3 regions of the Macrococcus bovicus genome follow, and region 3 is predicted to be linked to each of the others. Evidence: riboswitches for the same ligand, from Rfam matches in the RefSeq annotation. Region 3 holds a riboswitch; each other region holds the start of a gene.
The links. A riboswitch is a leader RNA that binds a small molecule or an ion and turns the genes downstream of it on or off. The one in region 3 is predicted to bind thiamine pyrophosphate.
Positions count from the first base shown of each region.

Region 1 (2,272 bases), 340 kb from region 3:
AAAGCAGCGGGCGCGTGCTGCCAGGCATTCGGATGCCATATACCATATGCTGATAGAAGCGATTCGTAATGCTCTAATATATAGGAAGGCGCACCTTCCTGGACAATCTCGCCTTTTTCATTCATCACTATGACCCGGTCAACATGCCACCAGATATGCTCGACTTTATGTTCAACAATCACGACTGTCTGGTCATGCCAAAGAGCAATCAAGAGAGACCAGAGCTGTTCTGTCGCTTCAGTATCCAGCATGGCAGAAGGTTCATCTAAAAAGAGGGTCTCAGCCTGCTGAAGTAAAGTGCCTGCGATCGCCAGTTTCTGTTTCATGCCACCACTCAGCTGATGGATGAACTGACTTTTATCGACATCCAGCTTTACTTCTCGAAGAACGCGTTCAATACGCTGGTCCATTTCACCTCGTGGCACTTGTCTGTTTTCCAGAATAAATGCCAGCTCCTCATAGACTTTCGGCATACAGAACTGACTATCAGGATCCTGAAAAATCACAGCAGCATGCGGATCAATCAGCCGTTCCTCGTACTTCAGAGGCAGCTCGATCAACTCAGGTACAATACCTGCCAGTACGTTGAGGAGCGTGCTCTTCCCGCAGCCGGAAGGTCCTAATAACAGTACCTTTTCCTTTTCTTTGATATCAATCGATAACCCGTCAAATATCTTATCCTTAGCCCCGGGATATTTCAGCCGCAGATCTGTTACCTTAAGTTTAGAGTGCGTCATAATCTTCCTGTGATGCAGAGCGGAATAGACGGGTTACACCGGTCTGATCAAGTGCCTTGACGAGTATATAAGGGAGAATGCCCGCCAGCACTGCCCCGCTGAGCAGCCGGAAGACGATGAAAAGAATCAGATTCCACGTTGCGACTTCGCTCATGTAACCATAGAAATAGTCAATCGGCAAACTGATGAAGGCCGCGGCAAGACCTGCTAAAATACATACCATGACACTACGGGAACGATATCTGAAAGCCATGAAAACCAGTTCACATGCCAGACCTTGCAATAAGGCAAAGACAAATGTCGGAATATCAAACTTCCCCATCACGATCGTTTCACCGGCACCTGCTGCAAATTCTGCCAGTAAAGCAATGCCGAATTTAGGTACAATCAAGTAAGCCACGACAGCTGCTGCGAACCACATGCCATAAGTCAGCTGTTCAATATGCAGCCCGAACGGCTTAATGGCTTCATAAGGCAGCCACCATAAATTGTAGATGAAACCAAAAATGACTGCTACGAGCACTGTCACTAAAATATCTGATAACGTCAGACCTTTTCTCATTTCTATCTCCTCCTCAACAAAAAACACGCAACCATCACAAGATGATTGCGCGTCAAAAAAGACATAGAAAATAAAATCTACACACTTTCCTCCGCTAGCATCAACTAGATCAGGTTCAAAGGGTTCGAGGTTACCTCGTCTCAGTTACAATAACACCCCTAGTGTTTCTGTTATGTATTTGTATTTAAACTGTATACCTGTCCGTCCTTAAAGTCAATCATATTTCCGGAGAAATAAAAAAGCGATACCGAAGTATCGCTCATTCATATTAATCACGGTAGATGGCTCTTTCTTGTGTACCGCGTGCTTTATCCTTTTTATCATAGCCCAGCAGGAAGTATGCTGCTGTGACAACAGCAAGGAATACAAAGCCGATGATCACTGAAACACGTGTATCTGGATTGATCAGCATAAAGATCAGAACAAGGACTAAGAATCCAATTGTCAGCCAGTTTGTAACAGGGGCACCTGGCATCTTGAACGGATGATTCTCAATCAGTTCCGGATGTTTCTTTCTGAACTGCATATGGCTGAGCAGAATCATGAACCATGGCACCATACCCGGCAGGATAGATGCACTGTAAACATAGACGAAGATTTTATCAGCGCCTGGAATAACAACGTTCAAGATAACACCTAAGAAAATACCGATAGAGATTGCCAGTACTGCATAGAATGGCACACCTGTTTTTAATACTTTACCGAAGATAGCTGGCATTTTTCCTTCTTGAGCCAGTGTATAAACCATACGGCTAGAACTGAAGATACCTGCGTTACAGCCGGACATTGCCGCCGTAATTACGACGAAGTTAATCAGTCCAGCTGCAATCGTAATACCGATTTTAGCGAATGTCGCAACGAACGGGCTGCCGATCGTACCTAACTCGTCCCATGGATAAACAGTAACGATAACAAAGATTGCACCGATATAGAAAATCAGGATACGCCATACAATGCTGTTAACCGCTTTTTG
Region 1 covers NZ_CP128470.1:98,220-100,491, reverse strand. Annotated here, with positions in the region: gene QSV55_RS00905 (ABC transporter ATP-binding protein) at 1-737, opposite strand, end outside; gene QSV55_RS00900 (ECF transporter S component) at 724-1,299, opposite strand; TPP riboswitch at 1,369-1,469, opposite strand; gene QSV55_RS00895 (amino acid permease) at 1,568-2,272, opposite strand, start outside.
Region 1: another riboswitch for thiamine pyrophosphate. It lies ahead of QSV55_RS00900 (ECF transporter S component); the one in region 3 lies ahead of tenA (thiaminase II).

Region 2 (2,272 bases), 880 kb from region 3:
TCGGCACCAGGTCATCCTTATAGTCCGGGAATGCTGTGATGAATGCGGTTGCAATAGCACTCGGTGCAGGTAGCGTATAGCTATCGACATGAAGCAGGCGAACGAGCATCTCCCAGAGCAGCAGCAGGACGGCGATGAAGAGACCAAACTTCAGAGAGTATCTCATCGGTATTTCTTGACGAGTTCTGCCATAGAAGCCTCTTCAGCATGATAGAACTTCACTTGAGAAATAACGCTGACCACGCCTTCAGCCATCATTTTCTTGTTCATATCTTCAATGAGTTGAAGAAGTTCCGGCATATCCCCTTCTATCGTTGTATCCAGCGGGTTGACAACATAAGGCAGGCCACTCGCCTGAATGACTTCAATCGCCTTGTCGACATATGGAATCACATCTTCACCGTTAGGCGTCTTCGGTATGATTTGAATGCTCATCAAAGTGTCTGCCATCAGTTTCCCTCCACAAATTCGTTTGTAAATGCATCGTCAGCATTGAAGTCGTTGTTGATGATATCATTTTCCTTCATAAAGTGCGCAAAATTCTCCCAGACCTTCTTGTCCTGCAGGCCCCATTCCTTCGCGTCATCCTGATATTTATCCTTCAGGTATTCCTGACTCTTATAGACCAGTTCCTTACTCTCTTTTAATTCCGGCGCCTCGGTCAGCAGAATATCAGCGGCTGCTTTCGGCTTATCAATCGCAAACTCATAGCCTTCCTGTACAGCCGCCATAAAGGCATCAACCGTCTCTTTATCTGACTGGATATATTTTTCGTTCGCAATGATCAGCGGCGTATAATAGTCAAGATTTTTATCGTAATCTGTTAAGTACTGCATGTTGACTTTCTCGCCGCGTGTCTCCGCTTCAATACCCGTCCAGCCGTAGAATACCCAGGCGAAATCTATATTCTTCTTGGAGGCTGTGAAGAAGTCCGTATTGCCCATATTGACGACTTTAACATCCTTGACATCCGCGCCGTCTTTTTTCATGACTGCATCAATAAATGGCCGCTCAATAGGTGCGCCCCAGCCCCCGTAAGTTTTCCCTGCGTAGTCCTTAGGTGAATGGATGTTTTTAGAAGCAAGGCTCATAAAGCCGCTCGTATTGTGCTGGATAATAGCCCCGATCGATTTGACCGGCACACCTTCTGTCCGTTCCTGCGTGACCTGCTCCTGTGCACTGATTCCAAACTGAACTTTATTAGCAGCGACAAGCTGGTCCGCTGTCACATCGCCTGGTGTCTTAATAGTCACGTCCAGACCATGCGCTTTGAAATAGCCTTTTTCTTTCGCCACATAGATTCCTGTATGGTTGGTATTGGGCGTCCAGTCAAGCATCAGTGTGACTTTCTTCAGTTCCTTAGCCTCTTTCTTGTCTTCTTTCTTCGTCCCTTGCTCACTGCAGCCCGCCAGTAGAATCAGACAGCTTGCACCTATCAAAAGTTTTTTCATCAGTTATCCTCCATTAAAAAAACACAACCTGCAGAAGGTTGTGTTTGAGACACTTCCCTCCGTCAGCATTATCTGACCAGGTTAAAAGGGTTTAGGATTCCTCCAGTCTCAGCAAAAAGCTCCCCTAGTGTTTTTATGATTTATTTAAATTGTAACATAAGTTCATTGAATTCAGGCTGTGTAATTTTCATCTCGGCCTGCGATAAGTTCTGACTGTAGCCGTCTATCTGTTCTGCGTAGCTTGGTGTTGCCGTATCCTGATAGATAATCCCCGTCACCAGGCCGTCATGCTCAATGACAGTGGATAACGCCTGCGCTTTATTTGAAGGGTCATAGCCTTCGATGTCAGCGATCTTAGTCAGATTTTCTTTGAACCAGTCATACGTATTGATTTTATTATAGGTGACACAAGGTGAGAAGACATTGATGAACGAGAAGCCCTTATGCTGAATACCCGCTTCAATGATAGCCGTCAGTTCTTTGATATCTGATGAAAAGCTCTGGGCGATGAATGTAGCGCCACTTGTAATCGCCAGTTCAAGCGGTGAAACGTTCTTCTCGATTGAACCTTTAGGTGTGGTCTTCGTCACAAATCCATGCGCTGAACTAGGTGACGTCTGACCTTTTGTCAGCCCATAGATCTGATTATCCATGACAATATAGGTGAGATCGATGTTACGGCGCAGCGCATGAATCGTATGGCCCATACCAATCGCAAAGCCGTCGCCGTCCCCACCTGAAGCAATGACGGTCAGTTCCTGGTTTGCCATCTTCACACCTTGAGCAAGCGGCAGTGCACGACCATGGATGCTGTGGAAGCC
Region 2 covers NZ_CP128470.1:961,069-963,340, reverse strand. Annotated here, with positions in the region: gene QSV55_RS05275 (ABC transporter permease) at 1-166, opposite strand, end outside; gene QSV55_RS05270 (thiamine-binding protein) at 163-450, opposite strand; gene QSV55_RS05265 (ABC transporter substrate-binding protein) at 450-1,451, opposite strand; TPP riboswitch at 1,489-1,587, opposite strand; gene QSV55_RS05260 (2-oxoacid:ferredoxin oxidoreductase subunit beta) at 1,592-2,272, opposite strand, start outside.
Region 2: another riboswitch for thiamine pyrophosphate. It lies ahead of QSV55_RS05265 (ABC transporter substrate-binding protein); the one in region 3 lies ahead of tenA (thiaminase II).

Region 3 (2,272 bases):
ATCTCATTCAGAAAAATGGAGCCGGCACGGTCGATATCACTTCTCGATTCCACTTTCATGTTCAGAATACGTTCGAGTTCCGGTAAGTTCGGTGTCGCTACTGTCGCTAAATCGAGCAGCTTATAGCGCACCGCGTTCTTGCCTGCATCATTCAGCAGATCGTCGCCGCTTTTTGCGACCATGACCGGGTCGATGACATAGGGAATCTGATGCTTTTCAATATAAGGTCTCACAACATCCATGACCTCACTTGACGCAAGCATACCGGTCTTGACTGCATCCGGTACAATATCACTGTAGATACTCTCAAGCTGAGCTTCCAGCACATGCACCGGTTGATCGAAGACCTGCTGTACGCCCCGCGTATTCTGTGCGACAATGCTTGTAATGGCGCTCATGCCGTATACGCCTCTTGACTGAAAGACTTTGACATCAACAATCGTACCGGCACCACCAGTCGGATCTGTGCCTGCAATAGATAAAGCGGTTTTAAACATCCCATGTCTCCTGATGATAGGACATCGCGAAAAATCTACGTTCATGAACGCAGCTCTCGAGGAAATTGCGTCTTAAAATGGCTTTATTCTGTTCTGTCGTCGTTTCAGCAAAACGATTGACCCAGCGGTTTAAATGACCCATCAATTCATCCATATTCACCGCGTAGAAATCTACCCAGTCTTTTAGAGGATTGCCTGTTAAATCGTGATTTTCTTTTATTTTTAAAGCTAACTGCTGATACACATAAGGACAAGGCGCCATGGCACAGATAGTGAAGCTTGCATCATCATATTTGAAGGCATTGTAATACATATGCTTGATATAGTGGTCACTCGCCGGATACCATTCGCCGCCTGCAATAATCGATGTATAGTCCTCCCCTACATAATCTGCCATCGTATAATGGGCAGTCACTTCACCATTGACAACAAAGTCAATCTGCTCAAGCAGAAAACGTATATCTGCCTGGTCATCCAGTTTGGCAATTAACAGGCTGTAGATTTTGGCAAACTCATTTAGATAGAGATGATCCGCCTTTAAATAATGGCGGATTGCATCCTTTGAGATATCTCCCCTGATAATGCCTTGTATAAAAGCATCATGGTAAATCGCATTAATAATGGGTTCCGCTTCTCGTTGCAATTCATCAGTAAACATTATGATTCCTCCTTCAGCATACAAAAAAGACCTATTTCCGCAGAAAAAGGCCTTCAAATACGACCGCTTTCCTACGCTAGCATTATCTAGATCAGGTAAAGGGTTTGACATCGTCATCTCAGCCATCAGGCACCCCTAGCAGTAAATAGGTATTTTGTTATCTTAAGCATATAGAACCCGGAGATTGAATGCAAATAAAAAAAGACTATCCTCAGATAGTCTTGGCAGATTAATAAGCTGTACTCCAGTGCTGTGCACCATATTGTGTATAAAGGATACGAGCACGTTTCCATTGTTCTTCAACAGAAGCATCGGCCGGATTACCTGTACCGCCAACAGCTGCCCAAGTTGAAGGCGAGAACTGGAATAAACCATAGTAACCAGCAGGGTTGACCGCGCGTGGGTTACCGCCTGATTCACGTTGCATGATTAATTTCAAGTGAGCATCTACGCTGGAATTTGTCGCGTATGAAGCAGCTGAAGTTTGAGTTGTTGCTGCTTTAGGCGCCTGTTGTGCTGGTGCCTGGTATGTTTTCACCGGTGCCGGTTGTGCTGGCGCCTGGTATGTTTTCACCGGTGCCGGTTGTGCGGGTGCCTGGTATGTTTTCACCGGTGCCGGTTGTGCGGGTGCCTGGTATGTTTTCACCGGCGCCTGTTGTGCTGGCGCCTGATAGGTTTTCACTGGTGCCTGTTGTGCACTGACTTTTAAAGTTTTACCTGCGATAATCAAATCAGAGGCTAAGTTATTCCAAGCTTTAAGGTCTGCCACTGTTACATTGAACTGAGCAGCAATTTTGCCTAAAGTATCGCCTGCAACGATATGATAGAGTGTTGTGTCGTGAGGAGCAGCTTTAACCGTTTTTTCGTTAATTTTTAAGACTTGTTTAGGTAAGATCAGATTGGAAGTTAAATTGTTTTCAGCCTTAATATTTGCAACTGATGTACCATATTGCTGGGAAATCGCCCAGAGAGTATCTCCAGATTTAACTGTATACTCTGCTGCATTTGCTGTTGCTGCGAACGAACCTGCTACTGCTACCACAGTCGATGCTGCTAATACTTTTTTCATCACTTTGTTCCTCCTAGGAATGAGCTTTTTCATTAATAAGAATATATC
Region 3 covers NZ_CP128470.1:1,836,960-1,839,231, forward strand. Annotated here, with positions in the region: gene thiD (bifunctional hydroxymethylpyrimidine kinase/phosphomethylpyrimidine kinase) at 1-497, opposite strand, end outside; gene tenA (thiaminase II) at 490-1,158, opposite strand; TPP riboswitch at 1,207-1,302, opposite strand; gene QSV55_RS10035 (LysM peptidoglycan-binding domain-containing protein) at 1,385-2,224, opposite strand.